3 regions of the Polaromonas sp. P1_F2 genome follow, and region 1 is predicted to be linked to each of the others. Evidence: predicted binding sites of a transcription regulator. Region 1 holds the regulator's gene; each other region holds the start of a gene.

Region 1 (10,597 bases):
CTCCGCAGAGTTCGGGTCCAGAGCGACCAGCTTGTCATAACTCGCCAACGCATCCTCAAACCTGTTGGACCTGCGGAACACTTCTCCCAGCCGGCCATGAACCTGCGCATGATCCGCTTGAAGCTTCAACGCTTCCTGAAAACAATGAATGGCCCGCTCCAGATCGTTTTCGTACGCATACAGGCTGCCGAGCTGCGCGTGAAGATCCATCATCTCCGGGCATGCGGCAATTCCCTTGAGGACAATTTCCTTGGCGCGCCCGATTTGCCCGCTTTCCACCAGCACCTGGCACAAATCGCCACACACAAGCTCGAAGTCCCGCTTGAGGTCGAGCACCCGAACGAAGTTTTCTATGGCGATCTCTGCTTTGCCCTGCCTTTTGGCCATCAAACCGAGAAAATAAAAAGCGTCAGCCTGTCCCGGGTTGATGTCCAGGCTCCGCTGGAGCGCGTGCTCCGCTTCTTGATAACGCTGTTGTTCACCGAGGGCGACCCCAAGATTGAGGCAGGCATCAGCGTCCTGCGGGTTGAGGGCAATCGCTTCACGGTAGCTGCTTGAGGCCTCGTCCAGCTTGCCTTCAGCAAGAAAGGCATTTCCGCGACGCCTGAGGATATCGCCCGGCGGTGTTTGATCGATTGCCGTCGATGTGCCGTGCGCACCTTCCAGTGCTTTAACAGGGCTCGCCTGTGTCCCTGCATTGAAGACGGCTTTCCTCAACCAATTGAACACCCCCATACGCTTCCTATTTGTGACCAGGGACTCACACTGTATCGTGCGCAGTGCCGCCTTACCTTTTAAAGCAGGCCGCGCACCAGCCAGAACGCCGTGCCCCACATCATCAGCGCGACCAGCAAATCCATGGCGCGCCACACCACCGGTGAATTGAGCCGTCGCCCCACGCACCACAAGGCGACACCCAGGCCGGTGAACCACAGCAGCGAACCGGTGATGGCGCCCAGGCCGAAGACCGCGTTGTCGGGCTGCGCATAGGCCAGCGAGGCCGTGCCTATCACCACCGCCGTATCCAGCCAGGCATGGGGATTGAGCCAGGAAAGCGCGAGCGCCAGGCCGATGGCCTTGCGGCGCGAAATGGCCTGGTCGGCGAGCGGTGCGCCGTCGGCCGCCTGCGGCGCCGGCTGCAAAAAGCGCCGCATCGCCTGCGCGCCATAAACCATCAGCACCAGCGCACCCGCGCCCGTCATCGCGCCCAGCAGTTTGTCGGACAGGCCGCCCAGTTGCGCCAGCCCCATCACGCCCAGGCCGATCAGTGCCACGTCGGTCAGCACGCAGACGGCGACCGTGAGCCACAGGTGCTGGCGCAACAGGCCCATGCGTATCACGTGGGCGTTTTGCGGGCCTATGGCCATGATCAGCGACAGGCTCAGGACCATACCGGTCAGGAAAGCGGGGGCGGCAAGGGGGTTCATGGCGGTTCTTTGAATAGATGTCGGTTCTGTACGCAGTGTCCCGCAAAGCCGATAATGATTAAACAAAGTTAACTAAAATTAGCTTCGATCAATTAATACTTGATAAATCAACCATGTTCGATGCCCGACAACTGGACGCCCTGGCCGCCGTGATCGAACACGGCGGCTTCGGCGATGCCGCCAAAGCCCTGAGCCTGACCCTGGCCGCCGTGTCCCTGCGCATCAAATCGCTGGAAGACGCGCTGGGCCAGCGCCTGCTGGTGCGGGGCAAGCAGGTGCGCGCCACGCCGGCCGGCCAGGCACTGCTCGGCCATGTGCGGCAACTGCGGCTGATGGAGTCCGATTTGCTGGCAGGCCTGCAAGGCGGCGGCAAGGCCGGGCGCCTGCAAAGCCTCAGCGTGGCGGTGAATGCGGACTCCCTGAGCAGCTGGTTTTTACCGGGCGTGGCGCCGGTACTGCATGAGCATGGCCTGTTGCTGGACGTGGTGGTGGACGACCAGGACCACACCCACGATGCGCTCAAAAGCGGCGACGTCACCGGCTGCGTGACCACGCTGGCCCAGGCCATGCGCGGCTGCGTGGCCGAGCCGCTGGGCGTGATGCGCTACCGCTGCATGGCCTCGCCGGCGCTGGTTGCGCAGTGGAGCGAGCCCGCAGTAGGCAAGGCGGCGGGACCGAATCGCCTGGCCCACCGCCTGCTGGCCAGCCCGGCCGTGATCTTCAACCGCAAGGACGCGTTGCAGGACGCCTTCCTGGCGCAGCACTTCAAGCTGCGTGATGCGCTCTACCCGCGCCACTTCGTGCCGGCCGTCGATGCCTTCGAACTCGCGCTGGAACTCGGCATGGGCTGGGGCATGGTGCCCGACATCCTGCTGGCGGCGCGCACCCACCGCCCGCCGCTGCAGGAAGTGTTGCCGGGCTGCGCGGTCGACGTGCGGCTGTATTGGCAGCATTGGGCGCGCGAACCGCTGGCGGCACAGAGGCTCACGCAGGCCGTCAAGCAGGCAGCGAAGGCGCAGTTGCTGCAGGATTGACGCGGAAAAAAAACAGCCTGCCAGGGGATCCGTGGCAGGCTGCTTGAGTGAGGCTGGCTGGTTTACTTGCTCAGGCACTCTTTCATGAAGGCCTTGCGTTCGTCGCCTTTTTTGCCTTTGGCGTCGGCATTGCAGGTTTTCATCTTGTCTTGCTGCGTCGCCTTCTTGGCGCTCAGGCATTCCTTCATGAAGGCTTTGCGCTCATCGCCCTTCTTGCCTTCTGCGTCCTTGTTGCAGGCACCCATCTTGGTCTGCTGCGCGGTCTTGGCGGGAGCGTCCTGGGCATGCGCCACCGGGGACAGGATGGCGGCGGCGGCAAATGCGAAGGCGGTCAGGGATAACAGCTTTTTCATGATGGCTCCATGGGTTGGGAATCGGGATTGAGTTCCGGCTGGAATTCCAACACATAACGCCGGGCCGGGCAAATTCGATGACCGGGTATCTGCGGGCCCCAGGCGGCGCATGGCTTAACCGTAAAATCAGCCGATGCTCTCGATTAAAAAAGACCTGCTCACGGCCCTGGCCGCGGGCCTGGAAGAACTTTCCCCCGGCGCGGGCGACAAGGCCGCATTTGAATCCCCCAAGGTTGCGGCCCACGGCGACCTCGCCTGCACGGCCGCCATGCAGCTGGCCAAGCCGCTCAAACTGAATCCGCGCCAAGTCGCCGAAAGCCTGCGCGCCATCCTGCTCAAGGCCCCGGCCTTTGAACGCTGGGTGGACGCCATCGAGATCGCCGGCCCCGGCTTCATCAACATCCGCCTCAAGCCCGCCGCCAAGCAGGAAACCGTGCGCGAGGTGCTGCAGGCCGGCGCCGCCTACGGCACGCAAGCCGCGGACAGCGGACGGCGCATGATCGTCGAGTTCGTCTCGGCCAACCCGACCGGGCCGCTGCACGTGGGCCACGGCAGGCAGGCCGCGCTGGGCGACGCGATCTGCAACCTGTTCGCCACCCAGGGCGCGCAGGTGTGGCGCGAGTTCTATTACAACGACGCAGGCGTGCAGATCCAGACCCTGGCCGGCAGCACGCAGGCGCGCGCCAAGGGCCTCAAGCCCGGCGACACCGGCTGGCCCGAGTCGGCCTACAACGGCGACTATATCGCCGACATCGCGGCCGACTTCCTGGCGAAAAAGACGGTCAGCTCGGATGACCGCGAATTCACCGCCTCGGGCGACGTGGAAGACATGGACTCGATACGCCAGTTCGCCGTGGCCTACCTGCGCCACGAGCAGGACCTGGACCTCAAGGCTTTCTCGGTGAAGTTCGACAACTATTACCTCGAGTCCAGCCTGTACAGCTCGGGCCGCGTCGACGCCACCGTGGCCAAACTCAAGGACGCCGGCAAGACCTACGAACAGGACGGCGCGCTGTGGCTGAAGTCGACCGACTACGGCGACGACAAAGACCGCGTGATGAAAAAGAGCGACGGCAGCTATACCTACTTCGTGCCCGACGTGGCCTACCACCTGGCAAAATGGGAGCGCGGGTTCGGCAAGGCGATCAACATCCAGGGCATGGACCACCACGGCACCATCGCCCGCGTGCGCGCCGGGCTGCAGGCCGCCGGCGAGGGCATCCCCCAGGGCTACCCCGACTACGTGCTGCACACCATGGTGCGCGTGATGCGCAACGGCGAGGAGGTCAAAATCTCCAAGCGCGCCGGCAGCTACGTCACCCTGCGCGACCTGATCGAATGGACCAGCGCCGACGCCGTGCGCTTCTTTTTGCTCAGCCGCAAGCCCGACACCGAGTACATCTTCGACATCGACCTGGCGCTGGCCAAGAACAATGAGAACCCGGTGTACTACGTGCAGTACGCGCACGCGCGCATCTGCTCCATCCTGACCACCTGGGCCGGCCAGGGCGGCGACGAAGCCAGCCTGAAGTCTGCTGACCTCTCGGCCCTGGACAGCCCGCAGGCCCAGGCGCTGATGCTGCTGCTGGCCAAATACCCCGAGATGCTGGCCAATGCGGCGGCCGGCCTGGCGCCGCACGACGTCGCGTTCTACCTGCGCGAGCTGGCCGCGAACTACCACAGCTACTACGATGCCGAACGCATCCTGGTCGATGACGAGGCCGTCAAGCGCGCCCGGCTGGCGCTGGTCGCGGCGACCGCGCAGGTGTTGCACAATGGCCTCGCGGTGCTGGGCGTGAGCGCCCCGCGCAAGATGTAATGCAAGCATGCCGATAGCACCCTAATTTTCAGGACAAGACAATGAACGTGGGCAAGGGAATGAACACTCAAAGAGGCGGAACCCTGCTGGGTTTGGTGATTGGCGCCTTGATCGGCCTGGGCGCCGCGCTGGCCGTGGCGGTCTACATCACCAAGGTGCCTGTGCCTTTCATGAACAAAAGCCAGGCACGCAGCCCCGACAGCGATGCCGCGGAAGCCAAGAAGAACAAGGACTGGAACCCGAACGCGCCGCTGGCCGGCAAGAACCAGCCCAAGCCGCCGGCGCCTGCCCAGGGCCCCGCCGAAACACCCAGCGTCGCCGTTCCCGACCCGTCCGCCGGCCCCAAGGCCGCCGCCTCGGCGCCCGCCAGAACCGCCGCCAAGCCCGCACCCGCGGCCGATCCGCTGGGCGACCTGGCCAAGGCCAAGGTCGAAGGCCTGTCATCCAGCCCGGGCGTGGACCCTTTCAGCTACTTCATCCAGGCCGGCGCCTTCCGCACACCCGAAGACGCCGAACAGCAGCGCGCCAAGCTGATGCTGCTGGGCATGCAGGCCAAGGTCACCGAGCGCGAACAGGCCGGCCGCACCGTGTACCGCGTGCGTCTCGGGCCTTTCGACAAAAAGGAAGACGCTGACAAAGCCAAGGAGCGGCTGGACAACAATTCCATCGAAACCGCGCTGGTCCGCGTGCAGCGCTGACGATAGGCTGAACTTTTCACGAGGCTGGTGTACAAACCCCTGTGCCCCGCACCCTGAGGGCCGCCGTCCGGAGGGGCGGCTTACCCACCATTTCTGTCATACCAGGAGAAGAATCTGATGCAACGCCGTGAGTTTTCCTTTACAGCCGCCTCGGCTGCCGTCGCCACCCTGGGCGGCATCGCCCTGCCCACCATGGCGCAAGCCCAGGCCAAGGCCTTCAAGGACGGCGCCGATTACCTGACGCTGGACAAGCCGGCACCCACCGAAGTCCCCGCCGGCCAGGTGGAGGTGGTCGAGTTCTTCTGGTACAGCTGCCCGCATTGCAACGCCTTTGAGCCGCAGCTCGAGGCCTGGATGAAGCAGGCGCCCAAGGATGTGACCGTGCGGCGCGTGCCGGTGGCCTTCCGCCCCGATTTCGAACCCCAGCAACGCCTTTTTTACGTGCTGGAGGCCATGGGCAAGGTCGAGGAGCTCCACAAAAAGGTGTTTTACGCCATCCACGTGGAAAAATTCGCGCTCGCCAATGCCGACTCGATTACCACCTGGGCCGAAAAGCAGGGCATCGACAAAGCCAAGTTCGTCGAGATGTACAACTCCTTCACGGTCACCACCAAAGCCCGCAAGGCCACGCAGTTGCAGGACATCTACAAGGTCGACGGCGTGCCGGCGCTGGGCATTGCCGGGCGCTACTACACCTCGGCCACCCTGGCCCAGAGCATGGGCCGTGCCCTGCAGGTCACGGATGCGCTGATCGCGCAGTCGCGCGGCAAGGGCAAATAAGACGCTCCGGGCCCGTAGCGGCTCGCCGCTTCAAAACCCGCCTCATTCCAGGCGGGTTTTTTTATGCCCCTAATATTCCCCGTGCAAGCCATTCCCGCGGCTTGCATGGCTACAATGGCCGAACCCCAAAGCAGCAAGATTCGTGCCTTATGAAACACCCCCTTTATTTCCTCATCCTGCCGGCCGCTTTGGCGCTGGGGGCGGCGTTTCCGGCCTGGGCTGAAAAAGCCGACCGGGACAAGCCCATGAACGCGGAGGCCGACGCCCTGCGTTATGACGACCTCAAGCAGACCAGCGTGTTCACCGGCAACGTGGTGATCACCAAAGGCACGACCATCGTGCGCGGCGCGCGCGTCGACGTCATGCAGGACCCCGAGGGCTACCAGCAGGCGGTCTCCATCGCGGCGCCCGGCAAGCTGGCCTTCTACCGCAAAAAGCGCGACGGCGTGGACGAATACATCGAAGGCGAAGGCGAGCGCATCGAATACGACAGCCGCGCCGACCTCGTCAAATTCATCAAGCGGGCCGTGGTGCGCCGCTACAACGGCGCCACCCTGGTGGACGAAACCACAGGCGCCGTGATCGTCTACGACAACAACACCGACGTCTTCACCGTGGACGGCGGCGCGCAGAACCAGACCGCCGCCAATCCGAGCGGCCGGATACGCGCCATGCTCTCGCCGCGCGCCGCTGCGTCGGCCCCGGCCACCGCACCCGCGGCCCCGCCCGCCGCCTTGCGCCCCAGCACCACGCTGGGCACTGAAAAGAACTAGAAAGAACCTTTCACAGATGGATGTGGTGACTGACACTTCGGCGGCCCCGGCCGCGACCCCCAGCCGCCTCGTTGCGCAAGGGCTGCAAAAATCCTACGGCAGCCGCAAGGTCGTTCAGGACGTCTCGGTGGCCGTGCAAAAAGGCGAGGTCGTGGGCCTGCTGGGCCCCAACGGCGCCGGCAAGACGACTTCGTTCTACATGATCGTGGGCTTGGTGCGCGCCGACGCGGGCGAGATCTCCATCGACGGCCAGTCGGTCGAGCACATGCCGATTCACCTGCGCGCCCGCCTGGGCCTGAGCTACCTGCCGCAGGAAGCGTCGATCTTCCGCAAGCTCACGGTGGAGGAAAACGTGCGCGCCGTGCTGGAACTGCAGCTGGGCGCGAACGGCAAGCCGCTGGGCCGCGCCGAGATCGAGTCGCGGCTGGACGGCCTGCTGCAGGACCTGCGGGTGGACCACCTGCGCAATTCGCCGGCCCCGGCGCTGTCGGGCGGCGAGCGCCGCCGCGTCGAGATCGCCCGCGCCCTTGCGACCCAGCCGCGCTTCATCCTGCTCGACGAGCCTTTTGCCGGCATTGACCCGATCGCCGTGATCGAGATCCAGCGCATCATCGGCTTCCTGAAGTCGCGCGGCATCGGCGTGCTGATCACCGACCACAACGTGCGCGAAACGCTGGGCATCTGCGACCACGCCTACATCATCAGCGACGGCCACGTGCTGGCCCAAGGCACGCCCTCCGAGATCGTGAACAACGCCGACGTACGCCGCGTCTATCTCGGTGAACACTTCAAGATGTAGAGATGGTTCCCCCCTGTTGTCGCTCACTTCGTGTAGCTCCCTCTCCCCCTCCGGGGACGGCGCCTGCGGCCTGGCAAAGCCAGTTCCGCGGCCCCTGCTCGAACTCCTTCTTCGCGCTCATCAGAGACCGTTGACATGAAGCAGGGTTTGTCACTCCGCGTCTCGCAGCACCTCGCGCTGACGCCCCAGCTGCAGCAGTCGATACGGCTGCTGCAGCTGTCGACGCTCGAGCTGAGCCAGGAAGTCGAGCAGATGCTCGACGAAAACCCGTTTCTCGAGGTGGCGGAAGAAACCGCTGTACGAGAGGAGTTCGGCCTGGAGCACCTCAACACGCCGGTCAGCCAGGACAGCCGCGAGTTTGAATCCGCGGCGGAGTCGCCGAGCGGCGGCACTGAGGACGCTGGCATTTCAGCTGCAGGCGAAGCCGAAGTCAGCGCCGAACCCAAGCTCGAGGAAAGCTGGGAAGGCGACGGCACGGTGGAGACCACGCCCGACGACAGCGAATGGGGCAGCGATGCGCCGGCGCGCAAGAACAATAACGACGAGGGCGACACCGAGGCCTCCGACCTGACAGGTGCCCACGAGTCGCTGCAAGACCATCTGCACCGCCAGTCGCTGGGCCTGCGCCTGTCCGAAGAGGACCGCGCGGCCCTGCATTTCCTGATCGAGTCGCTCAATGACGACGGCTACCTCGAAGACAGCCTGGCTTCGCTCGCGGCGGGCCTGGCCGGGGACGACCTGGAACAGGCCGAAGACCTCGAGCAGCGTTTTGCCATGGCGCTCAAGCTGCTGCACCACATGGAGCCGGCCGGCGTGGGCGCGCGCAACCTGGCCGAATGCCTGGGCCTGCAGCTGCTGGACTGCAAAGACTGCGAGGAGACCCGCGCCGCCATCGCCATGTGCAAGCAGCCCATGGAACTGCTGGCCAAACGCGACCTGAAGCGCCTGTCGCACCTGTGCGGATTCACCGAAGCCGCCGTCCGGGGTGCGATTGCCGTGATAGGCCGGCTCGACCCCAAACCCGGCCGCCGCTTCGTGAACGTGGAGCGCAACCTGATCGTGCCCGACGTCATCGTCGTGAAGTCGGGCCGGGGTTTCAAGGTCTCGCTCAACGGCGACGTGATGCCGCGCCTGCGTGTGCACGACATCTACGCCAACGCCCTCAAGCAGCACAAGGGCCAGGGCGGCCAGGCGCTGCAGCAGCGGCTGCAGGAGGCGCGCTGGTTCATCAAGAACATCCAGCAGCGCTTCGACACCATCCTGCGCGTGAGCAGCGCCATCGTCGAGCGGCAGAAAAACTTCTTCACGCACGGCGAACTCGCCATGCGCCCGCTGGTGCTGCGCGAGATCGCCGACGAGCTGGGCCTGCATGAGTCCACGATTTCGCGCGTGACCACCGCCAAGTACATGGGCACGCCCTTCGGCACCTTTGAACTGAAGTATTTCTTCGGCTCCGCCCTCGGCACCGAAACCGGCGGCAACGCCTCCAGCACCGCGGTGCGCGCGCTGATCAAGCAGTTCGTCTCGTCCGAGAGCCTGAAAAAGCCGCTCAGCGACAACCAGATTTCCGAAATGCTCAAGGAGCAGGGCATCGAATGCGCGCGCCGCACCGTGGCGAAATACCGCGAGGCCCTACGCATCGCACCGGCTAATTTGCGCAAGTCGTTGTAAGCCCTTTCAAGAGTCCGACATGAACCAGCTCCAATTGTTTTTACCGTGCGCCGCCGGCGTTGAGGCCCTGCTGGCCACCGAGGTCAAGCGTGTCACCGGTATCGACGGCAAAGCCTGGCGCGCCGGCGTGCAGTTGCAGGCCTCCTGGCGCGATGCCCTGCAGCTCAACCTGCACAGCCGACTGGCGCAGCGCGTGCTGATTGAGTTGCAGCACAACCAGTACCGCAGTGAACAAGACCTCTACAACGCCGCGGCCAACGTGGCCTGGGAAATCTGGTTCACGCCCAAGCAGACCTTCAAGGTCGAGATCACCGCCCAGCACAGCCCGCTGCAAAGCCTGAACTTCGCGGCGCTGAAGATCAAGGACGCCATCGCCGACCGCTTTCGCGCCAAGTTCGACGACGTGCGGCCCAGCGTCGATACGCGCTGGCCCGACGTGCGCGTCTATGTGCACCTGACGACGGACACCGTCACGATTTACATCGACACCTCGGGTGAGCCGCTCTTCAAGCGCGGCTGGCGCGAGGACAAAGGTGATGCGCCACTGAAAGAAACCCTGGCCGCCGCGATGATCGCCGCCAGCGGCTGGGACCAGCTGTGCAAGGACGGCGTGCCGCTCTACGACCCCTGCTGCGGCTCGGGCACCATCGCCATCGAGGCGGCGCAGATCGCCTGCAACATCGCGCCCGGCATCAACCGACGCTTCGCTTTCCAGAAATACTTGCCCTTCCAGGGCCATGTGTGGGACGGTCTGCTGGACCAGGCCGAAGCCGCCATCACCGAACCCACGGCGCCGGTGTTCGGCAGCGACGTGTCATTCCGCATGGTCGACTTCGCCGAACGCAATGCCGAGCGCGCCGGCGTGGCCAACGCGGTGGAATTCCGCGGCGGCGACGCGCTGCAGCGCATGCCGCCCGCGCCCTCGGGCGTGATGCTGGTGAACCCGCCCTATGGCGAACGTATCGACGTGGCCGGTGTGGCCGGCATCACCGGCGTGCAGGGCCGCGACCAGCGCCGCCAGCAGAGCCGGGACGTCCAGCACGACCACCGCAACCAGCCCATCGACGAATTCGGTCAGCCGCTAAACCAGGATGACGGCGACAGCCGCGAAGAGCCCGCCTTCGAGACTTCGCGCGACCGCTCGGCCAACCCGGGCCGCGAGCAGGCGCAGAACGCCTGGGGTGAGGAAGCGGCCGACTTCTTTCCGCAGCTGGCCGCGCATTGGAAGAAAAACTACGCGGGA
Region 2 (10,597 bases), on a different contig from region 1:
CGTTGCCGCCGCGCACCTCTTCGACGTTTTTGGCGTTGGCGGCCAGCACGTCGTCGATGATCTTCTCAAGCTCGCCGGTGTCGCTCATCTGCTTGAGGCCCTTGGCCTCGATGACGGCGTCGACGTCCGAGCTTTCGCCGGTCCATAGTGCATCGAACACCTGTTTCGCGGCGTTGTTGGAAATCGTGCCGTCGGCGATGCGTCCTATCAGTGCGGCCAGCTGACCAGCGCTGACAGTTGACGCCTCAATCGATTTTTCCTCGATGTTCAGGCGCCGCGACAGCTCACCCATGACCCAGTTGCTGGCCAGCTTGGCTTGCTGGCTGGCCTCGGCCACCGCTTCAAAAAACGCGGCGGTCGCCTTGCTTTGCGTGAGCTGGCCGGCGTCGTATTCGGACAGCCCGTAGTCCTTGACGAAACGCGCCGCCATCACGCGAGGCAGCTCGGACATTTCCGAACGTGTTTTTTCCACCCAGTCGCGCGCGATCACCAGCGGCGGTAGATCGGGGTCGGGGAAATAGCGGTAGTCGGCCGCGTCTTCCTTGGTGCGCATGCTGCGCGTCTCGCCGGTATCCGGGTCGAACAGCACGGTGGCCTGCTGGATGGCGTGGCCGTCCTCCAGCTGCGCGATTTGCCAGCGCACCTCGTAGTCGATGGCCTGCTGCATGAAGCGAAAGCTGTTCAGGTTCTTGATTTCGCGGCGCGTGCCCAGCGGCTCGCCCGGCTTGCGCACTGACACGTTGGCGTCGCAGCGGAAGCTGCCTTCCTGCATGTTGCCGTCGCAGATGCCGATCCAGGTGACGATCTTGTGCAGTTCTTTGGCATAGGCCACGGCCTCGGCCGTGGAGCGCATATCGGGCTCGGTCACGATCTCCAGCAGCGGCGTGCCGGCGCGGTTCAGGTCTATGCCGCTCATGCCGATGAAATCCTCGTGCAGCGACTTGCCTGCGTCTTCCTCGAGGTGGGCGCGCACCAGGCGCACCGAGCGTTTTTCACCGTCCAGGAAAAACTCGACCGTGCCGCCTTGCACCACGGGGATTTCGAACTGGCTGATCTGGTAGCCCTTGGGCAGGTCGGGGTAAAAATAATTTTTGCGCGCGAACACGCTGTGCTCGGCGATGTGCGCGTTGACGGCCAGGCCGAACTCGATGGCGCGTTGCACCGCGGCCTTGTTCATCACCGGTAGCGCGCCGGGCAGGGCGAAGTCCACGGCGGAGGCCTGCGTGTTCGGCTCGGCGCCGAAGGCGGTGGAGGCGCGGCTGAAAATTTTCGATTGTGTGGTGAGCTGCGTGTGGGTCTCAAAGCCGATGATGACTTCGTAGCCCTGCACCAGCGGCCCCGTGGGGCGGCCGGCCTGCATTTCGGCGAAGGGGTTGACGGTGGGTTGGGTCTGGCTCATGTCAAATCACTTAAAGGCTTGGGGGCTGGCGCAGGTGCCAGTCGGTCGCGAGCTGGAACTGGTGGGCCGCGCCCAGCAGTTGCGCTTCCTTGAAGTAGTTGCCGATCAGCTGCAGGCCCACGGGCATGCCGCCGGCGCCAAAGCCCGCCGGCACGCTCATGCCGGGCAGGCCGGCCAGGCTGGACGACAGGGTGTAGATGTCGGCCAGGTAGTTGGCCACCGGGTCGTCGGATTTCTCGCCGATTTTCCAGGCGACGGTGGGCGACACCGGGCCGGCAATGATGTCGCACTGCGTGAAGGCGGTCTGGAAATCCTGCGCGATCAGGCGGCGGATTTTCTGCGCCTTGAGGTAATAGGCGTCGTAGTAGCCGTGCGACAGCACATAGGTGCCTATCATGATGCGGCGCGTGGCTTCGTCGCCGAAGCCTTCGCTGCGCGACTTTTTGTACATGTCGTCGAGGTTGGTGTAGTGCGCCGCGCGGTGTCCGTAGCGCACACCGTCAAAGCGGCTCAGGTTGCTGCTGGCCTCGGCCGGCGCGATGACGTAATACACCGGGATCGACAGCTCGGTCAGCGGCAGGCTCACGTCCACCAGCGTGGCGCCCAGCTTTTCATACTCGGCCAGCGCGCCGCGCACGGCGGCCAGCACGTCGGGCGCGCAGCCGGCGCCGAAGAACTGTGTGGGCAGGCCGATGCGCAGGCCCTTGAGCGGCTTGTCGCCGGCGGCGGCAGGGCGCGCGGCCAGCAGGTCCGTAGCGTAGTCGGCGGCGGGCAGGTCCAGCGAGGTCGAATCGCGGTCGGGGTCGGGCCCGGCCATGGCCGACAGCAACAGGGCGCAGTCGAGCGCGCTGCGCGCCATCGGGCCGGCCTGGTCCAGGCTGGAGGCGAAGGCCACCATGCCGTAGCGTGAGCAGCGGCCGTAAGTGGGCTTGATGCCGGTGATGCCGGTCAGCGAGGCCGGCTGGCGTATCGAGCCGCCGGTGTCGGTGCCGGTGGCGGCGGGCACCAGGCGCGCGGCGACAGCGGCGGCCGAGCCGCCCGAGGAGCCGCCGGGAATGCGGCTGCTGTCCCAGGGGTTTTTCACGGGCTTGTAGGCGCTGTTGTCGTTGCCCGAACCCATGGCGAACTCATCGCAGTTGAGCTTGCCCAGCGTGACCATGCCGGCGCCCTGCGGCCCCAGCTTGCCCACCACCGTGGCGTCAAACGGGCTGCGGTAGTTTTCCAGGATCTTCGAGCCGGCCGTCGTGGGAAAGTCGCGCGTGACGAACACGTCCTTGTGCGCCAGCGGCACGCCCAGCAGCGGCGTGCGTTCGCCGGCGGCCAGGCGCGCGTCGGCGGCCCTGGCCTGGGCCAGCGAGACGTCCGTGTCGGTGGCCAGGAAGGCGCCCAGGTTTTCGTTCTGGATGCGGGCCAGGAAGTGCTGCGTGGCTTCAACGCTGGAGACTTCGCGCGCGGCCAGTTTCGCGGCCAGCTGCGCGACGCCCAGGTCGTGCAGGGCGGTGTTGTTCGTGGCCGTGCTCATTCGATCACCTTGGGGACGAGAAACAGTCCGTTTTCCACGGCGGGCGCGCTCACCTGGCTGGCCTCGCGCTGGTTGGGTTCGCTGGCGACGTCCTCGCGCAGGCGCAGGGCCACTTCGCCGATCACGGCCGCCGGGTGGGCCAGCGGCTCCACCCCGTCGGTATTGATGGCTTCCATCTGCTCGACCAAGGCGAAAAAGCCGTTGAGTTGGGCCAGGGTGTGCTCGGTTTCGTCGGGACGCAATTCCAGCCGCGCCAGGTTGGCGACGCGGGCGATGTCTTGGGGTGTCAATGCCATGGGGTAGGGATGAAGGAAATACGGGAGAAAATAAACCAGAAAACAGGGGCTGAAACGAGGTGTAAAGCTGAAAAAACGGGCTTGCTAAAGCTATTGATCTATAGGGGATGCGTTATTATCCCGCCTTTGGTGTGAAATCAGGGTTGGATGCGGGCTTTAGGTGCTTTTTAGGTGCCAGAAGCAGATTTCAGAGCGCCTCTGGCCCAACTTCCCCATAATTGCTGATCAATAAAAAGGCGATGGAGCAACGAAGTTCGCTCATGCCCCAACTGGACCCCTGCATATGTTTGAAGCATTCCGTCGGTATTTTTCCACCGACCTGGCCATTGACCTTGGCACCGCCAACACCCTGATTTTCGTACGCGACCGCGGCATTGTGCTCGATGAGCCCTCCGTCGTCGCCATCCGCCACGAAGGCGGCCCCCAAGGCAAGAAGACCATCCAGGCCGTCGGCCATGAAGCCAAGGCCATGCTCGGCAAGGTGCCCGGCAACATCGAAGCCATTCGACCGATGAAAGACGGCGTGATCGCCGACTTCACCGTGACCGAGCAGATGCTCAAGCAGTTCATCAAGATGGTGCACCCGCGCAGCCTGCTCAAGCCCAGCCCGCGCATCATCATCTGCGTGCCTTGCGGCTCCACCCAGGTTGAGCGGCGCGCGATCCGCGAAAGCGCCCTGGGCGCCGGCGCCAGCGACGTCTACCTGATTGAAGAGCCGATGGCTGCCGCGATCGGCGCCGGCCTGCCGGTGTCGGAGGCCAGCGGCTCCATGGTCGTCGACATCGGCGGCGGCACCACCGAAGTCGGCGTGATCTCGCTGGGCGGCATGGTCTACAAGGGCAGCGTGCGCGTCGGCGGTGACCGCTTCGACGAAGCCATCATCAACTACATCCGCCGCAACTACGGCATGCTGATCGGCGAACCGACGGCCGAGGCCATCAAGAAGAGCATAGGCTCGGCTTTCCCCGGCTCGGAAGTCAAGGAAATGGAAGTCAAGGGCCGCAACCTCTCCGAAGGCGTGCCGCGCAGCTTCACGATCTCCAGCAACGAAATCCTCGAAGCCCTGACCGACCCGCTCAACAACATCGTCAGCGCCGTGAAGAACGCGCTCGAGCAGACGCCCCCCGAACTGGGCGCGGACATCGCCGAGCGCGGCATGATGCTGACCGGCGGCGGCGCCTTGCTGCGCGACCTGGACCGCCTGCTGGCTGAGGAAACCGGCCTGCCTGTGCTGGTGGCCGAGGACCCGCTGACCTGCGTCGTGCGCGGTTGCGGCATTGCGCTGGAGCGCATGGATCGCCTGGGTTCCATCTTCACTTCGGAATAAGCGCAACGCCGTATCTCATGCCGCGCGCCGGCATGAAGCGGGGCCAGCTTGACAGCGAACCATGCCCTTAGGAACCCTTGACAGATCCCCGCCGCCCTTTTTCAAGCAGGGGCCGTCGGCGCTGTCCAAGCTGATGTTCTTCAGCGCCTTGTCGCTGTTCCTGATGGTCGCTGACACCCGTTTTCGCATCACCCAGCCGGTGCGCGCCGTGCTGGCCACCGCGCTGTACCCGGTGCAATGGCTGGCGCTGCAGCCGGTGCGCGCCGTCCGCGGCAGCGGCGAGTACTTCACCACCCTGAACCAGGCCAAAACCGCCAGCGACGAAGCCGGCAAGAAGCTGGCGCTTCAGTCGCTGCGCGCCGGCCAGGTCGAGCAGCTCCTCCAGGAAAACAACCGCCTGCGCAAGCTGCTGGGCCTGCGCGAGCAGCTCAACACACCGGTCATGGCCGCCGAGGTGCTGTACGACGCGGCCGACCCCTACACGCGCAAGGTGATCATCGACAAAGGCATGGCGCAGGGCGTGGACCTGGGCTCGCCGGTGCTGGACGAGTCCGGCGTGCTGGGGCAGGTCACGCGCGTGCACCCTCTGGTCAGCGAAGTCACCCTGCTGGTGGACCGCGACCTGGCCATTCCCGTGCTCAACGTGCGCACCGGCGCGCGCAGCGTGGCCTATGGCGACCCCACGGTTTCCGGCAGCGGCCTGGAGCTGCGTTTCATGGGCAGCAATTCGGACGTGCAGCAGGGCGACCTGCTGACCACCAGCGGCGTGGACGGCGTCTACCCGGCCGGCCTGCCGGTGGCCAAGATCAGCCGCATCGAACGGCGCGCCGAGTCGGCTTTCGCCAAGATTTTCTGCACGCCCCAAGCGCTGGTGACCGGCGCGCGGCACGTCATGGTGGTCAAGCCCGGCACGGGCCTGATCCCGCCGCGGCCTGAGCCCGACGCGCCTGAAGCCGCACCGAAGAAGAAAGGGGCCGCTAAATGATCATGCGCTCCGGCCAGCAGCTGCTGCTGCCCGCCAACCCGGTGTTCATCTGGTGCAGCCTCATCGCGGCGCTGCTGCTGGACATGCTGCCCCTGGGCCGCGTGCCCTGGATGCCCGACTTCCTGGCGCTGGTGCTGGTGTTCTGGAACGTGCACCAGCCGCTGCGTGTGGGCATAGGCGTGGCCTTCATGTTCGGCCTGGGCATGGACGTGCACCAGTCCTCGCTGCTGGGCCAGCATGCGCTGTCGTACACGGCGCTGAGCTTTTTCGCCACCATGATCCACCGCCGCCTGCTCTGGTTCACCGTGCCTTCGCAGGCCCTGCAGGTGCTGCCGCTGTTCGCCATGGCACATGGCGTGGAGCTCATAATCCGCATGATAGGCGGCGGAATTTTCCCCGGATGGGTCATGCTGCTGGCGCCCTTGATCGAGGCGCTGCTGTGGCCCGTCGTCAGTGTGCTGCTGCTGGTGCCGCAGCGGCGCGCGCCCGACCCTGATCAGAACAGACCACTGTAGGTATGGCCCCCACGGTCGCTCACTTCGTGTGCTCCCTGCCCCCCGAGGGGGCCGCCCGCCTGCGGCCCGGCAAAGCCGGTTCCGCGGCTCATGCTGGCCTTGAACGGCTCGCTTCGCATCGCCTCTTCTTTCGTGGGGGAAATGGCGCGCCTTGCGGGCACTTTGTGCTGCCTGTAGAGTCGTACGGCCATGACTGAACTCCGCAACGTCGAAGCCGACCTGTCGCGTTTCCGCGCGCGGGTGCTGGTGGCCAGCTTGGTGGTGTTGTGCGCGTTTGCCTTGCTGGCGGCGCGGCTGGTGTACCTGCAGGTGTACCGCCATGCCGACCTGAACGAGCAGGCTGAAAGCAACCGCACGGCCATCGTGCCCATCGTGCCGAATCGCGGCCTGATCCTGGACCGCAACGGCATTGTGCTGGCGACCAATTATTCGGCCTACACGCTGGAGATCACGCCGTCCAAGGTCGAGAACCTCGAAGAAACCATTGCCGCGCTAGAAAAGGTGGTCGATATCCAGCTGCGCGACAAGCGGCGCTTCAAGCGCCTGCGCGAGGAGTCCAAGAATTTCGAGTCCCTGCCGATACGCACCCGCCTGACGGACGAGGAAGTGGCGCGTTTCGCGGCGCAGCGCTTTCGCTTTCCAGGCGTCGACATCAAGGCCAGGCTGTTCCGCAGCTATCCCTACGGCGAACTCGGCAGCCATGTGGTCGGCTACATAGGCCGCATCAACCAGGCCGAAAAGGAAAACATCGAGGGCAGCGACGACGAGGGCAACTACCGCGGCACCGACTACATCGGCAAGCTCGGTGTCGAGCAGAGCTTCGAGCAGCAGCTGCACGGCACCACCGGCGTCGAACAGGTGGAGACCTCGGCCGGCGGGCGCGCCGTGCGCAAGCTGGCCAGCAACCCGGCCACGCCCGGTAACACGGTGATGCTGTCGCTCGATATCCGCCTGCAGAAGCTGGTGGAAGACATGTTCGGCGACCGGCGCGGCGCGCTGGTGGCGCTGGACCCGAAAACCGGCGACGTCCTGGCTTTTGTCAGCAAGCCGACCTTCGATCCCAACCTTTTCGTCGACGGCATAGACACCGAGAGCTGGCAGGCGCTCAACGAGTCCATCGACAAGCCGCTGCTCAACCGCGCGCTGCGCGGCACCTACCCGCCTGGCTCGACCTACAAGCCCTTCATGGCCATGGCCGCGCTGCAGACCGGCAAGCGCTCGCCGACCTTCATCGTCAACGACAACGCCTCCTGGACTTTCGGCGGCCACACCTTCCGCAGCCACGGTGACATCGCATTGGGCGCGGTCGACATGTACCGATCCATCGTCAAGTCCAGCAATGTGTATTACTACTCGCTGGCCAATGAGCTCGGTGTGGACGCCATGCACGACTTCATGAAGCCGCTGGGCTTCGGCCAGATCACCGGCATCGACATCAACGGCGAGGTGCGTGGCGTGCTGCCCAGCCAGGAATGGAAGCGCAAGGCCTACAAGCGGCCCGAGCAGCAAAGGTGGTATCCCGGTGAAACGATTTCCCTGGGCATAGGCCAGGGCTACAACACCTTCACCATGCTGCAGCTGGCGCAGGCCACGGCGGCGCTGGCCAACGGCGGCGTCAAGCACAAGCCGCGCCTGGTCATCGGCACGCAGGACCCGGTCACGCGGGTGATGCACCCGCTGCAGGCCAGCCCGCCCGAGGACCTGGGCTACAAGCCGGAGAACGTGGCCATCGTGCGCAAGGCGCTGGTCGGCGTCACGCAGGAGGGCACCTCGGCGCGGGTGTTTGCCGGCGCGGGCTACCTCTCGGGCGGCAAGACCGGCACCGCCCAGGCCGTGACCATAGGCCAGAAAGACAAGTACAACGGCGCCAAGATGGAAGAACACCAGCGCGACCACGCGGTGTACATGGCCTTCGCGCCGGCCGAGGACCCCAAGATCGCGCTGGCCGTGATCGTGGAAAACGCCGGCTGGGGCGCCGGCGTGGCCGCGCCCATCGCGCGCCGGGTGTTTGACTACGTGCTGCTGGGCCAGTACCCCAGCGAAGAAGACATGGTGGCGGTGCAAAAGGGCTTGGCCGCCGCGCCCGTCGGCAAGCCGCGCCAGGCGGCCGAGATGGCCAGCCTGCTTTCAGCCCCGACCTCCGGGCCCACCACCGCCGCCGCAGCGGCGGCAGCCAAGGCCAAGGCGGCGGCCATCGCCGAAGCGCTCAGCAAGCTGGCCCCGCCCATGGCCGCGGCCGGCATCAATCCCGACTGAGCCCCCGGCTGTCGGGCGCCCCGGAAAACGACAGGCATAAAAAAAGCGCTGGGGTTACCAGCGCTTTTTGCAGCAGGGCATCTTGTGGAATGCCTTGTTGCCTGTGTGTACTTCTAATGGCTCTCTCGTGTCTCCTCGGCTCCTCGCGTTGCGAGCAGCAAGGCTCGTCAGCAAGTCGTCCAATGTAGCCCGCGCACTGACATAGTGCATTGGGGGTTTCCCGCCCCCGGGATTTTGCGGATGGGCGGCTGCAGCCCCTGGTGCGGCGTGCCACAGCATGGCGCCGGCGTGCACCGCGTGTACGCATTTGCACCGAAAACCGTCCAAATCTTCCCTATAAAGCGCTGGCATGACTTATGCCTGCTGCCTTCCGGTTGTTACCAATTGTTGGCTGACTGCAAGAAAGGCGGGCATGTATGCACCTGAAGAGCGTTATGGCGTGGGGCTTGTCGATCTGGATGGGCATAGCCTGCCAGCAGGCCATGGCGCAGGCTCCTGCCGCGCCGGCTGCCGCTCCCTCGGCGGCGGCTTCCGGCGTCGTTACCGAAGTTGCGGCGCCCGTCGCCGCTCCCGCGCCACCGCCGGCGGCTCTCGCGTCTGTGGCCGCAGCACTCGCCCCTGCTGTGCCGGCATCCGCGCCGCCGCCCGCAGCCTTGACCCGTCCCGGCCTGGTGGGGGCAGAGACCGTCAACGGCGCCGACACCGCCTGGATGATGACCTCCACCGCACTGGTGCTGCTCATGACGCTGCCGGGCATCGCCCTCTTTTACGGCGGCATGGTGCGCAAGAAAAGCGTGCTCAACGTCATGGCCTGCGTCGTTGCCATCTGCGCGGTGGTGAGCCTCCTGTGGTTCGCTGTAGGGTATTCGATCGCCTTTACGCCCGGCAGCAGTGCCTGGGGCCACTACTTCGGCGGCACCGAGCGCTTCTGGTTCGCCGGGCTGGATTACGTGAAGGACGCGCAGAAGGTCGCGGTCAGCCACGTCGCGCCCAACATCCCGGAATCGGTCTATGCGATGTTCCAGCTGACCTTTGCCATCATCACGGCGGCGCTGGTGGTCGGCTCCTTTGTCGAACGCATGCGCTTTTCCGCCATGCTGATCTTCATGTCGCTGTGGACGGTCGTTGTGTATGCCCCCATCGCCCACTGGGTCTGGGAGCCCAACGGCTGGCTGGCCCGCATGGGCGCGCTGGATTTCGCCGGCGGCTCCGTGGTGCACATCAATGCCGGCATCGCCGGGCTGGTCTGCGCCTACGTGCTCGGCCCGCGCCACGGCTACGGCCGTGAGCCCTTCACGCCCTTCAACCTGGGCTTGACCATGGCCGGCGCCGGCATGCTGTGGGTGGGCTGGTTCGGCTTCAACGCCGGTTCCGCGGTGGCTTCCGACGGCCGGGCGGGCCTGGCCATGGCGGTCACGCACATCGCGGCCGCGGCCGGCGCGCTGTCGTGGATGGCGGCCGAGTGGGCGGTGCGCGGCCGGCCCTCGCTGCTGGGCCTGTGCTCGGGCCTGGTGGCCGGCCTGGTTGCGATCACGCCGGCGGCCGGTTTTGTCTCGCCGCGCGCGGCGCTGGTCTTCGGCGTGGCCGCGGGGCTGGCCTGCTACTGGGGCGCCACCGGCCTGAAGCGCCTGCTGAACGCCGACGACTCGCTGGACGTGTTCGGCGTGCACGGGGTGGGCGGCATCGTGGGCTCGCTGCTCACGGGCGTGTTCGCCAGCAAGGCGATTTCGGGCGCGGAAGGCAGTGTGCTGACGCAGGCCATAGGCGCGGGCGCGGTCATGCTGTACAGCCTGTTCATGACGGCGCTGGCCTTGTGGGTCACCTCGCTGGTCGTCAGCCTGCGCGTCAGCGAAGCCTCGGAGAGCGACGGCCTGGACATCACCCAGCATGCCGAACGCCTTGGCACCTGATGTGCCGGCATTCACTTTGAAGGACACACACCATGCCTTCCAGCGAAAAAATCGCCATCGCCGCCCATCTCCACGTGTTGCTGCGCCGAAAGACCGGGCGGGTGACCGACACCGAGTGGATGGCCGGCAACCTTGAATACGCGGCCGAGATCGCGCGCTTTGCGCGCGAAAAGGCGGCCGAGGAGGGGCACCCCGACCTGGCCGTCTGGGCCGACAGGCTTGAAGAGATCATGGCCGTGCCCGACCCCAAGCCGCGCGTGCCGCTGGTCCAGATGGTGTCGGAGGCGGTGAAGGAGCGCGCCGCGCCCGTCATGGCGCCGCCGCCCCAGCCGGACCGCCAGAGCGCGCGCTCGATAGACACCGAGGAAGAGGTCTACCCGGAGTCCG
Region 3 (10,597 bases), on a different contig from region 1:
TCGGCGAAGTCGTTCACCGGCACCTTGTGGCCGCCCAGCAGCGCGGTGGCCACCACCAGCAGGAAGGCGGCGCCGGCCAGCCAGCGCGAGCGGTTGAAGATGATGTTGACCAGCGAGATACCGCCGGCGATCACCAGCGAGGTGAACATCACGATGCGGATGATGTCGACGTTGTAGCTCCTGCGCAGCTCGGGCGTGGTCAGGTATTCGGGGAAATGAAAGGCCAGCACGCCCAGGAAGCACAGCACGCCGAGGCTGAGCGCGATCACGCCGCTCATGATGCCCTTGCCGCGGCGCAGTTCGCCGTGGCTTTCCGTCAAGTCGTTGAGTTTGTCGAGCATCGCGTCTTTCCCTCTGCTGTTGTTTTTGACTTCGGGAGTGTAGCCGCGCACGCCGCAAGCCGGGCAGGCCCGCCCCCAGGCGGACCGGCTTGCGGATTTTTACTGTTTCACGATGACCGGATGGATCGTGAAGACGTTGGGGTTTTTCGGCTCCACGGTGACGCGCACCCAGTGGATCAGCGGGCTGCCGAAGGTCTGCAGGCGGGTGAGGTTGGGCAGCAGCCTGGTGGGGCTGTAGAGCGGCTTGTCGACCTTGAAGAAATGCGTGTCGCCGTGCACCAGCAGCACCTGGCCGGCGAACTGCTCGGTCTCGGCGACGATGTTGCTGATGAAGTTGCGGTAGCCGCTGACGCCGGGGGCCTGGCTTTCGTCCATGTCTTCGGTTTCGGGCAGGTCAAAGCCCGGGTCGGCCTGGATGACCAGCACCAGGCCGCGGGCCTTGGCGGCCTTGGCTTGGGCGAAAGCCTCCTGCATCCAGCGCACATTGGCCGCGTCGCGCTCCAGGTATTCGGCATTCGAGGCTTCGCACTGCGCTGCGGTGCGCGCGCTTTTTTGCGTGCAGTCTTTTTCGTCCAGGATTTTGTTGTTGTTGCTGCCCGGCACATTGAGTGTGGCAAACACGATTCCCTGGTGCGCAAAGCGGGTGTTTTCGACGAATTTTTCGCCGAGCGGGGCTTGGTGGACCAGCGCCATGGTGCGCTTGCCCAGGCTGCGGGTGGTCGGGAACAGGGTCTTGCGCAAGTAGGCCAGGCGCTCCAGGCCGTCATAGCCGCCGTTGTTCAGGCGATGGCAGTCCGTCCATTCGTTGTCGCCGGGTACGTAGACCACGGGTTTTTTCAACTCGCCGAACATGGTGAGCGCCGAGGCGTAGATATCGTCGGTGCATTTGGAACTGCCGTCCTTGATGTCGCCGTCGTAGATCGAAAAAGCAATGTCCGACTGGTTGATGCTTTTGAGCAATGCCGGGATTTTCGGGTCGTCGCCGGCCTTTTTATAGGGCATGTCGCCCCACAGGCCAAACGAAAAGCTTTGCGCCTGCGCGCAGGCCACGGTGAGCACCAGCAGCGCGCCGGCCAGAAAACGGTGAGACATGAAAGCTCCAGTCGAAAGACCGGGAGCTTAGGCACCGCGCGTGACAGCGGTGTGACGCAGGGCCCGCCTTCAGGCCGCGCGGACTGCGTCGGGATGCGCGGCGGCTAGTGTCACGCCGCTGATCACGTCGCCCACCACGATGACGGACGGGCTGGCCATGCCGGCATCGCGTATCGCCGTTGCCAGCTCGCCCAGGGTGGTGGTGATGTGGCGCTGCGTGGCCAGCGACGCATTCTGGATCACGGCGACCGGCGTGGCGGCCGGCAGGCCCGACAGCAACTCGTCCTGGATGCGCTCCGCACCGCTGACGCCCATGTAAATCACCAGCGTGAGGCGCGCGCTGTGCGCGGTGGCGGCCAGCGCTCTCCAGTCGGTGCCGCTGTCGCCGGGTTTTGCATGGCCGGTGACGAAGACCACGCCGTGCGCATGCTGGCGGTGCGTGAGCGGCACGCCCAGCGAAGTGACTGCGGCAAGGCCTGAGGTGATGCCGTTGACGACGTCCACTTCGATGCCGGCCTCGCGCAGGTGTTCGACCTCTTCACCGCCGCGGCCGAAGATGAAGGGATCGCCGCCCTTGAGCCGCACCACGTCCTCGCCTTCACGCGCGGCCATCAGCATGAGTTTTTCAATAAAAGCCTGGGGCGTGGACTTGCAGCCGCCGCGTTTGCCCACGTAGACGATGCGCGCCCCGGAGGCGGCGAAGGCCACGATCTCGTCGCTCACGAGGTCGTCCACCAGCAGCACGGTCGCGCGCTGGATGGCCTTCAAGGCCTTGAGCGTCAGCAGTTCCGGGTCGCCGGGTCCGGCGCCGACAAGGGTGACTTTTCCGTGGGTCATGGTGGTTTATTTGATTTGAGGCAACAGCAGCAAGATATGTTCCACCTGCCGGGCAATCGACGGCGGAACCGGCTTGTCGCCAGCCAGCACCGATTGAATATAGGCCGCGGTGGCGGCGGCGTCCACCGTCTTGGGCAGCTCGGGCAGGGAAGCCAGCGTGCCGGCCTGGGTTTCCTGCAGCAGCGAACGCTTTCCGCTGATGAAGGCCTCCATCTGCGGCATGCGGCGCGCATCGGCCACGCCTTCGCCTTCGGTGCCGCGCAGCAGCATGGCGTTGGCGCCGGTCAGCTCAAAAGTCTGCGCCATCGATACCGCGTATTCCGGATGGGTGTAACTGCTCACCACCAGGCTTTTGCCCAGGCAGGGGCTCATGATCTTGACCAGGCTGTGCGCCGGGTTGCGCAGGCCCACGGCGCGGCGCACGTCCAGCAGGCGCTTGAGGGATGGCAGCAGCAACTCGGTCGGCGCGAAGACCGCCTCGCCAAGGCCGATTTTGCGTACGGCTGACAGTGCATGGATGTCCAGGGCCTGCAGCACTTCCGAGGCGAACACCCGGCTCGATTCGGTCGGCGTGCCGTGCACCAGGACCGGCACGCCTTCACGGGCCAGCAGCAGGGCCAGCAGGGGTGTGAGCACCGGCAGCTTGCGCGCGCCGTTGTAGCTGGGCAGCACCACAGTGGGGGTTTCGGTCGCGGGGAAATGCGCCAGGCGCTGGTGCAACGCGTCGAGAAAGCCCGCCATTTCTTCGGGCGTTTCACCCTTGATGCGCATGGCCAGGCAAAAGCCGCCGATTTCAAGGTCGGTCACCGTGCCGTCCAGCACCTGGCCCATCAGGTCGGTGGCCTGCTCGCGCGTCAAGGCGCGGGCGCCGTCCTTGCCGCGCCCGATTTCCTTGATGTACTGGCTAATACCCATAAACCTGATTGTCCGCGAATGCAGATAACTTCTTGTTATGAGCTTAAACGAGCTGCCGGATCGGGATCACGGTGCGCGGCGCTGGGGCCACAGCGTCGTTGCGCGCCGAGCGCACCCGGCGTTTGAGTTCTGGTACGCAGGAGCCGCAATTGGTGCCGCATTTGAGCGTGGCTTGCAGTGAAGCCAGTTTCTCTTCGTCGGTGCCCAGGTGGCCACCACCGCCGCCGCCCCGGCCGAGCAAGGCCAGATGCTCATCGATGGCCATGTCGCTCACGTTAAAGCAGGTGCAGACCGGTTTGCCGCGCGACTGCACCGCCACCGGCGGCTTGGCGCCGGGCAGCAGCAGCAGGCGGCCATACGATTGCGCGGCCAGCTCGTCTTGCAGCAGGGTCCTGATCCAGGCCTGGGCGCTGGTGTCCCCGGCCAGCACAAAGCCCGCGAGGTGGGCGTCTCCACCGTTGCGCACCAGCCGCATGGTGCGGCGCTGGCCCTTTTTGCGATCGGCATAGCGCAGCACGTCCGGCGCATCCAGGCCAAAGATGCGTTCCAGCGCCACCAGTATTTCGTCGGGCGGCGTTTCATGGCTTGCGGCGCGAAATAGCACGCCACTGCGTTCACGGCCGCGATCGGCCAGTGGTGTGTTGTTCGAAAACGGCACACAGCTGGTGAAAGGGAATTGCGCCATCAGGGGCTTGAGCTGTTCGCGCGCTGTCAACACGTCGCCCTCCGGCAGCCACGCCATTGCCAGCAATGTCCAGGGCATCTCGGCCTTCAGGATCTTGACCGCCGCGTGTTTGAGTTCGGGTTGTTTGGAGCTCGGGCAATAGGCCGAGGTGGTGAGCGCATTCACGCCGGCCAGCGGTGTGCCGCTGGTGGACTGGCCGCTCAAATACTCCTCGCCCCAATGCATGGCGATAAAGGCCTGGCTGACCGCCACTTCGGGCGAGGCTTGCAGCGGCACCACGATGGAGCCGCGCTTGGAGGTCACGTACACCAGGTCGCCGTCTTTCAGCAGGCGGCGCGCCATGTCCTGTGCATTCATCTGCACAGAGGGCTCGGCCACGTGGCCGAACAGCCGGCCCAGCGTGCCGGTGCGGCTCATGCCGTGCCACTGGTCGCGCAGCCGGCCGGTGGTCAGCGAAAACGGATAACGTGATTCGCGCGGCTCGGCCACAGGTTTGTAGACGGTGTTGGCAAAGCGGGCCTTGCCGTCGGCGGTGGGAAAGACGCCGTCTTCATAAAGCCTGGCCTTGCCCGCCGTGTCGCCCGGCTTGAAGGGCCACTGCCGCGGCTCTTCCTCGAGCAGCGCGTAGCTCAGGCCGGTGATGTCCAGGTCGCGGCCGCGGGTGGATTCGCGGTGTTCGTTCCAGATGACCTCCACGGCGAGGGCGGCATCTTGCAGGGGGTAGGGGAAAAGGGTGGGGCGCGGAAGGGGTGGGGCCTCACTGACGTTCTCTTCCGGAGATGGAAGGCCGGGACGGGAACCCGCCGCCTTCAGCAAAACCTCCAGCCGCTGCGCGAAGTCCACTGCAATCGCCCAGTCATGGCGCGTTTCCCCGGGCGCGGCAACGGCCGGCCGCACGCGGCTGATGCGGCGCTCGCTGTTGGTCACCGTGCCGGTTTTTTCGCCCCAGGTGGTGGCGGGCAGCAGCAGGTCGGCATAGTCGCAGCTGGACGTGGTGGCAAATGCCTCCTGCACGATCACCAGTTCGGCGCGCTCCAGTGCGCGGCGCACCGTGGCTTGGTCGGGCATGGACTGGGCCGGGTTGGTGCAGGCTATCCACAAGGCCTTGATCTCGCCGTCGGCGGCGGCCTGGAACATCTCGACGGCGGTCTTGCCGGGTTTCTCCGGCACTGAGGGCACGCCCCACAAGGCAGCGATTTCGGCGCGGTGTTCGGGATTGGCCAGGTCGCGATGCGCGCTCAGCAGGTTGGCCAGGCCGCCGACCTCGCGCCCGCCCATGGCATTGGGCTGGCCGGTCAGCGAGAACGGCCCGGCGCCGGGCTTGCCGATCTGGCCGGTGGCCAGGTGCAGGTTGATGAGGGCCGCGTTTTTCGCCGTGCCGCTGCTGGACTGGTTCAGGCCCTGGCAATACAGGCTCAGCGTGGCAGCCGAGGTCGCGAACAGCCTGGCCGCGGCGAGCAGGTCTTCTTTTTTGATGCCGCAGGTCTCGGCCACCAGGTCGGGCGTGTAGTCGCGCACCGTGGCCTTGAGCGCGTCAAAACCCGTGGTGTGCGCCGCGATATAGGCCGCGTCGGTCCAGCCCTCCCACAGCATGATGTGCAGCATGCCGTTGAAGAGCGAGACGTCGGTGCCGGGCTGTATGCCCAGGTAGAGGTCGGCGATCTCGGCCGTATCGGTGCGGCGCGGGTCGCAAAAAATGATCTTCAGCGCCGGGTTGGCGGCCTTGGCTTCTTCTATGCGCCGGAACAGGATGGGGTGCGCGTAGGCCGTGTTGCTGCCGACAATGAAGATGCACTGCGCATGGTTCACGTCGTCGTAGCAGGCGGGCGGCGCATCGGCGCCCAGCGTCTGCTTGTAGCCGGCGACCGCGCTGCTCATGCACAGGCGCGAGTTGGTGTCGACGTTGTTGGTGCCTATCAGGCCCTTGGCCAGCTTGTTGAAGACGTAGTAGTCCTCGGTCAGCAACTGGCCCGAAATGTAAAAGCCCACTGCATCGGGGCCGTGGTCGCGGATGATTTGCGCAAAACTTTCGCTGGCGAAACCCAGCGCGCTGTCCCAGGACACCGGTTGGGGCGCCTCATGCCGGTGCTCGCGCCGCATGGGCTGCAACAGGCGCGTCTGCCGCGTGACGGCGGCTGAGGCGGTCAGCGCCAGCGTCGAGCCCTTGGTGCACAGGCGCCCGAAATTGGCCGGGTGATCCGGGTCGCCGCGAACGCCGGTGATCTCGTCGCCTTGCGATTCAATAATCACTCCACAGCCGACACCGCAATAGGGGCACGTTGATCGGGTTTCAGTCATGGAATAGTTACCGGGCCTCGTTCTTGTGTTTTCGCTTATGCCGTGTGAGGCGCCTGCACGCTGAAGCTTTCATCGCCGAGTGCGCCCGCGGAGGCACCCGGGCCGGCGCGGGGCGGCTGCAGATCCAGCGCCAGCGTGTCCAGCTCGGTGGCGTCCAGGAAGACCTGGCCGGTTTCCACCTTGCAGCTGAACTTGGGGGTGCAGCCCTCGTCGGGCTCCCTGGCGCAGCCGTCGGCCAGGCCTATGGTCCAGTTGTGCAGCGGGCAGGCCACGCTGGTGCCGAACACAATGCCCTGCGACAGCGGGCCGCCCTTGTGCGGGCAGCGGTCCAGCAAGGCGAACACCTGGTCCTGGTCATTGCGGAACACGGCCACGTCGATACCTTTCGCGCGCGAAACACGGCGCGAGCCAAGCACCGGGATGTCGGTGACCAGGCAGATTTTTTTCCATTCAGACATAGTGATCTCTCAATTCGGGCTTTGGGCGAGCAAGCGATGAAGCGGTTAGGCGGGAGCGAGTTTTTCAAACTGGCGGGTGTCCACGGACGCTTCTTTCAGGTCGAACCAGGGATCCGGTTCGCCGTCGAGCGCGAACTGCAACTGCTCCCACAGCGCCTTGCGGCCTTCGTGGTCTTCCAGGATTTTTTTCTTCACGTAGTCCAGGCCCACGCGGTTCACGTAATGCACCGTGCGCTCCAGGTACCAGCCTTCCTGGCGGTAGAGCTCGCAGAAGGCGCCGGTGTATTCAAGCACCTCGGCGGCGGTCTTGAGCTTGGTGAAGAAGTGGGCGACTTCCGTCTTGATGCCGCCGTTGCCGGCGATGTACATTTCCCAGCCCGAATCGACGCCGATGATGCCGACGTCCTTGATGCCGGATTCGGCGCAGTTGCGCGGGCAGCCGCTGACGGCGAACTTGACCTTGTGCGGCGCGTACATGCGCCACATCGCGCGCTCCAGGTCCTTGCCCATCTGCGTGCTGTCCTGTGTGCCCATGCGGCACCATTCGCTGCCCACGCAGGTCTTCACTGTGCGCAGGGCCTTGGCGTAGGCGTGGCCGGAGGGCATGCCGATGTCTTTCCAGACGTTCTGCAGGTCCTCTTTTTTCACGCCCAGCAGGTCGATGCGCTGGCCGCCCGTGACCTTGACGGTCGGGATCTTGTACTTGTCGACCGCGTCGGCGATGCGGCGCAGTTCGCTGGCCGTGGTCTCGCCGCCCCACATACGTGGAATGACGCTGTAGGTGCCGTCCTTCTGGATGTTGGCGTGGCTGCGCTCGTTGATGAAACGGCTTTGCGGGTCGTCCTTGGCCTGTTTGGGCCAGGTGCTGATCAGGTAGTAGTTGACGGCCGGGCGGCAGGTGGCGCAGCCGTTGGGCGTCTTCCATTCCATGAATTTGAAGGTGTCCGAAATGCTGAGCAGCTTGTTGGCCCGGATCGCGTCGCGCACCGCCTGGTGGCCGTGGTCGGTGCAGGCGCACATGGCTTTGAGCTTGGGCGTGGCCGAGTAGTCGCCGCCGGCCGTGAACATCAGGATCTGCTCGACCAGGCCGGTGCAGGAGCCGCAGGAAGCGCTGGCCTTGGTGTGCTTGCGCACCTCATCAAGCGTGAACAGGCCTTTTTCCTTGATGGCCTTGCAGATCGCGCCCTTGTTGACGCCGTTGCAGCCGCAGACCTCCGCGTCGTCGGACATCAGCGCGGCCTTGTTCTGGCCTTCGTGGCCGGCGTCGCCGAGGTTGGACTCGCCGAAGATCAGCTTGTCGCGGATGTCGGCCACGCTGCGGCCGTCGCGCAGCAGCTTGAAGTAGTAGCTGCCGTCCACCGTGTCGCCGTAGAGGCAGGCGCCGACCAGCTTGTCGTCCTTGATCACCAGCTTTTTGTAGACGCCGCCGAAGGGGTCGCTCATCACGATTTCCTCGGCGCCGTCGCCGCCCATGAATTCGCCGGCGCTGAACAGGTCTATGCCGGTGACCTTGAGCTTGGTGGACGTCAGCGAACCCGAGTAGCGGCCAATGCCGAACTGAGCCAGGTGGTTGGCCGCCACCTTGGCCTGTTCAAACAGCGGCGCGACCAGGCCGTAGGCGATGCCGCGGTGCGCCGCGCATTCGCCCACCGAATAGATGCGCGCGTCGGTGACTGTCTGCATGGTGTCGTTGACGACGATGCCCTTGTTGCAGTGCAGGCGCATGGACTCGGCCAGCTGGGTGTTGGGGCGTATGCCCACCGCCATGACCACGAGGTCGGTGGCCACTTCGCTGCCGTCCTTGAACTTGATGGACTTCACGCGGCCTTCGTCGTTGCCGGTGAGCTCCTGGGTCTGCGCGCCGATCAGGAACTTGAGGCCGCGGTCTTCCAGTGATTTCTGCAGCAGCTTGCCCGCCACGTCGTCGAGCTGGCGCTCCATCAGCCAGGGCATCACGTGGACCACGGTGACCTCCATGCCGCGCAGCATCAGGCCGTTGGCGGCTTCCAGGCCCAGCAGGCCACCGCCGATGACGACGGCTTTTTTGTATTTCTTCGCCGCGTCGATCATCGCGTTGGTGTCGGCGATGTCCCGGTAGGCGATCACGCCCGCCAGGTCCTTGCCCGGCACCGGCAGGATGAAAGGGTTGGAGCCGGTGCACATCAGCAGGCGGTCGTATTCCTCTTCGGTGCCGTCCTCGGCGCGCACCACTCGCTTGATGCGGTCGATTTCCACCACTTTTTTGCCGGCATGCAGCGTGATGTGGTTGTCCTTGTACCAGTCCCACGAGTTCAGCACGATCTCGTCCAGCGTCTGCTCGCCGGCCAGCACGGGCGACAGCAGGATGCGGTTGTAGTTGGGATGGGGCTCGGCGCCGAAGACGCTGATGTCATACAGGTCGGGGGCGACCTTGAGCAATTCTTCCAGGGTGCGCACGCCGGCCATGCCGTTTCCGACCATCACCAGTTTTGATTTTTTCATGGGGCTACTCCAGTGGATTCAATATTCAGGTGCAAACGTCATGCCACGGCCGTGCTGCGCAGGTCGCGCACGCACGCGTCCACGCGGCCTGTCGGGGCTTGCAAGCCGGTCCGGCTTGTCGGAAACAAGGTGAAATTCATGATGCTCTCTCCCGGTCAAACAGGGACCCGGGCTTAAAGCCCGGTATGAGGCACACCATTACGTACGTCGTTGTACGCAGGACCCGCAGTGCATTCGCTAAGGTCGGGCGCGTCGTTACGCCCGCAATGGCTAATGCAAAACTTGTGCCATATCATTGGCTTGCGATGCGCACCGCCGGCTGCAACCGGCGCATGGCCCGCGACTTGCGTTCTGATTTACCCTGTTTTCCCTCTCAACCTATTGATTTGTATGACTTCCGCATTGGTACACCTCAACGGCCCCGCCGGCGGCAATCCGCTGGTAGCTGACCTGGAAGCGGCCGGCATCCAGGTCCTGGCGGTCGTCAGCGAGCGCAGCAAACTGGTGCAAGAGGTGTTGCGCCAGGCACCCGATGTGGTGATTTGCCACGATGCGCTGCCGGGCGAAGACCTGTTCAGGCTGCTGCAGGTGGTCAGTGACACCGCCCCATGCCCGGTGATCGTGTTGACCACCGACAGCGATGCCGCCAAGATCACGCGCGCCCTGGAAGTGGGTGTTCATGCTTATGTGGTCAACGGCTACGGCTCGCAGCGCCTGCGGCCCTTGATCCATCTGGCCCAGGCACGCTTTCAGCGCGAGCAGGCCCTGCAAGGGCAGATCAAGGATGTCGCCAGCCGGCTGGAAGAGCGCAAGGTGGTGGACCGCGCCAAGGGCATCCTGATGCGAGCCCGCCAGGTGTCCGACGACGATGCCTTCCAGATCCTGCGGACGGCCTCCATGCACACCAACCAGCGCCTGGGCCAGGTGTCGCAGCACATCATCCATTCGGCGCGCTTCGCCGAAGACGTCAACCGCTCCGGCCAGCTGCGCATGCTGTCGCAGCGCCTGGTCAAGCTGGCCCTGCTGCGGCTGGCTGGGGTGCAGGCCGAACGCGTGACGGAGCTGCTGAAGGAGTCGGTGCTGCGCATCGACGCCAACATCGCCGCCCTCGGCAAAAGCCTGTCGCAGCCCACTTTTGGCGACTTGCTGGGGCAGGTCACGGTGACCTGGACCCGCCTGAAGCCTGCCTTGCAAGGGAGTCCAGCCGCCGGTGAGATGGCGCATCTGGATGAGCTGGCCGAACTGCTGCTGCAGGAAGCCGAACGCATGACCGGCAGCCTGGAAAACGCCGGCGCCATGCCGCCGCTGCAAATGCTCAACCTGGCCGGGCGCCAGCGCATGCTGAGCCAGCGTTTCGCGAAATACGCGCTGCTCCAGGCCTTGGGCGGTGCTGCCGTCTCGCAACGCAGTGAGGCGGGCATGGCCGAGTCGCAGGCGGCATTCGAGAAGGCGCTGCAGTACCTCAACGACATCCCGCTGACCAGTAAAGA

The links. The regulator sigma-54, encoded in region 1, starts transcription at its own class of promoters, with help from an activator protein. The targets are predictions, from matches to a motif close to TGGCANGNAANCTGCTTT.
Region 2: a site for sigma-54 is predicted at 8,646-8,663, ahead of AC1D0O_RS15080 (ammonium transporter). Genes of this name have one in related genera too.
Region 3: a site for sigma-54 is predicted at 9,380-9,397, ahead of nirB (nitrite reductase large subunit NirB). Genes of this name have one in related genera too.

What each region holds. Positions count from the first base shown of each region.
Region 1 covers NZ_JBFUBN010000005.1:300,781-311,377, forward strand. The annotation lists gene AC1D0O_RS12995 (O-linked N-acetylglucosamine transferase family protein) at 1-735, opposite strand, end outside; gene AC1D0O_RS13000 (LysE/ArgO family amino acid transporter) at 795-1,427, opposite strand; gene AC1D0O_RS13005 (HTH-type transcriptional regulator ArgP) at 1,541-2,461, shown strand; gene AC1D0O_RS13010 (PsiF family protein) at 2,524-2,814, opposite strand; gene argS (arginine--tRNA ligase) at 2,948-4,633, shown strand; gene AC1D0O_RS13020 (SPOR domain-containing protein) at 4,693-5,331, shown strand; gene AC1D0O_RS13025 (thiol:disulfide interchange protein DsbA/DsbL) at 5,449-6,111, shown strand; gene lptA (lipopolysaccharide transport periplasmic protein LptA) at 6,261-6,884, shown strand; gene lptB (LPS export ABC transporter ATP-binding protein) at 6,901-7,683, shown strand; gene AC1D0O_RS13040 (RNA polymerase factor sigma-54) at 7,819-9,354, shown strand; gene AC1D0O_RS13045 (THUMP domain-containing class I SAM-dependent RNA methyltransferase) at 9,374-10,597, shown strand, end outside.
Region 2 covers NZ_JBFUBN010000007.1:36,458-47,054, reverse strand. The annotation lists gene gatB (Asp-tRNA(Asn)/Glu-tRNA(Gln) amidotransferase subunit GatB) at 1-1,360, opposite strand, end outside; gene gatA (Asp-tRNA(Asn)/Glu-tRNA(Gln) amidotransferase subunit GatA) at 1,410-2,921, opposite strand; gene gatC (Asp-tRNA(Asn)/Glu-tRNA(Gln) amidotransferase subunit GatC) at 2,918-3,217, opposite strand; gene AC1D0O_RS15100 (rod shape-determining protein) at 3,501-4,544, shown strand; gene mreC (rod shape-determining protein MreC) at 4,606-5,529, shown strand; gene mreD (rod shape-determining protein MreD) at 5,526-6,044, shown strand; gene mrdA (penicillin-binding protein 2) at 6,234-8,300, shown strand; gene AC1D0O_RS15080 (ammonium transporter) at 8,735-10,210, shown strand; gene AC1D0O_RS15075 (hypothetical protein) at 10,243-10,597, shown strand, end outside.
Region 3 covers NZ_JBFUBN010000009.1:174,831-185,427, forward strand. The annotation lists gene AC1D0O_RS18220 (sterol desaturase family protein) at 1-341, opposite strand, end outside; gene AC1D0O_RS18225 (hypothetical protein) at 441-1,433, opposite strand; gene cobA (uroporphyrinogen-III C-methyltransferase) at 1,503-2,270, opposite strand; gene ybiB (DNA-binding protein YbiB) at 2,277-3,185, opposite strand; gene AC1D0O_RS18240 (nitrate reductase) at 3,229-6,168, opposite strand; gene nirD (nitrite reductase small subunit NirD) at 6,204-6,626, opposite strand; gene nirB (nitrite reductase large subunit NirB) at 6,672-9,107, opposite strand; gene AC1D0O_RS18255 (type IV pili methyl-accepting chemotaxis transducer N-terminal domain-containing protein) at 9,498-10,597, shown strand, end outside.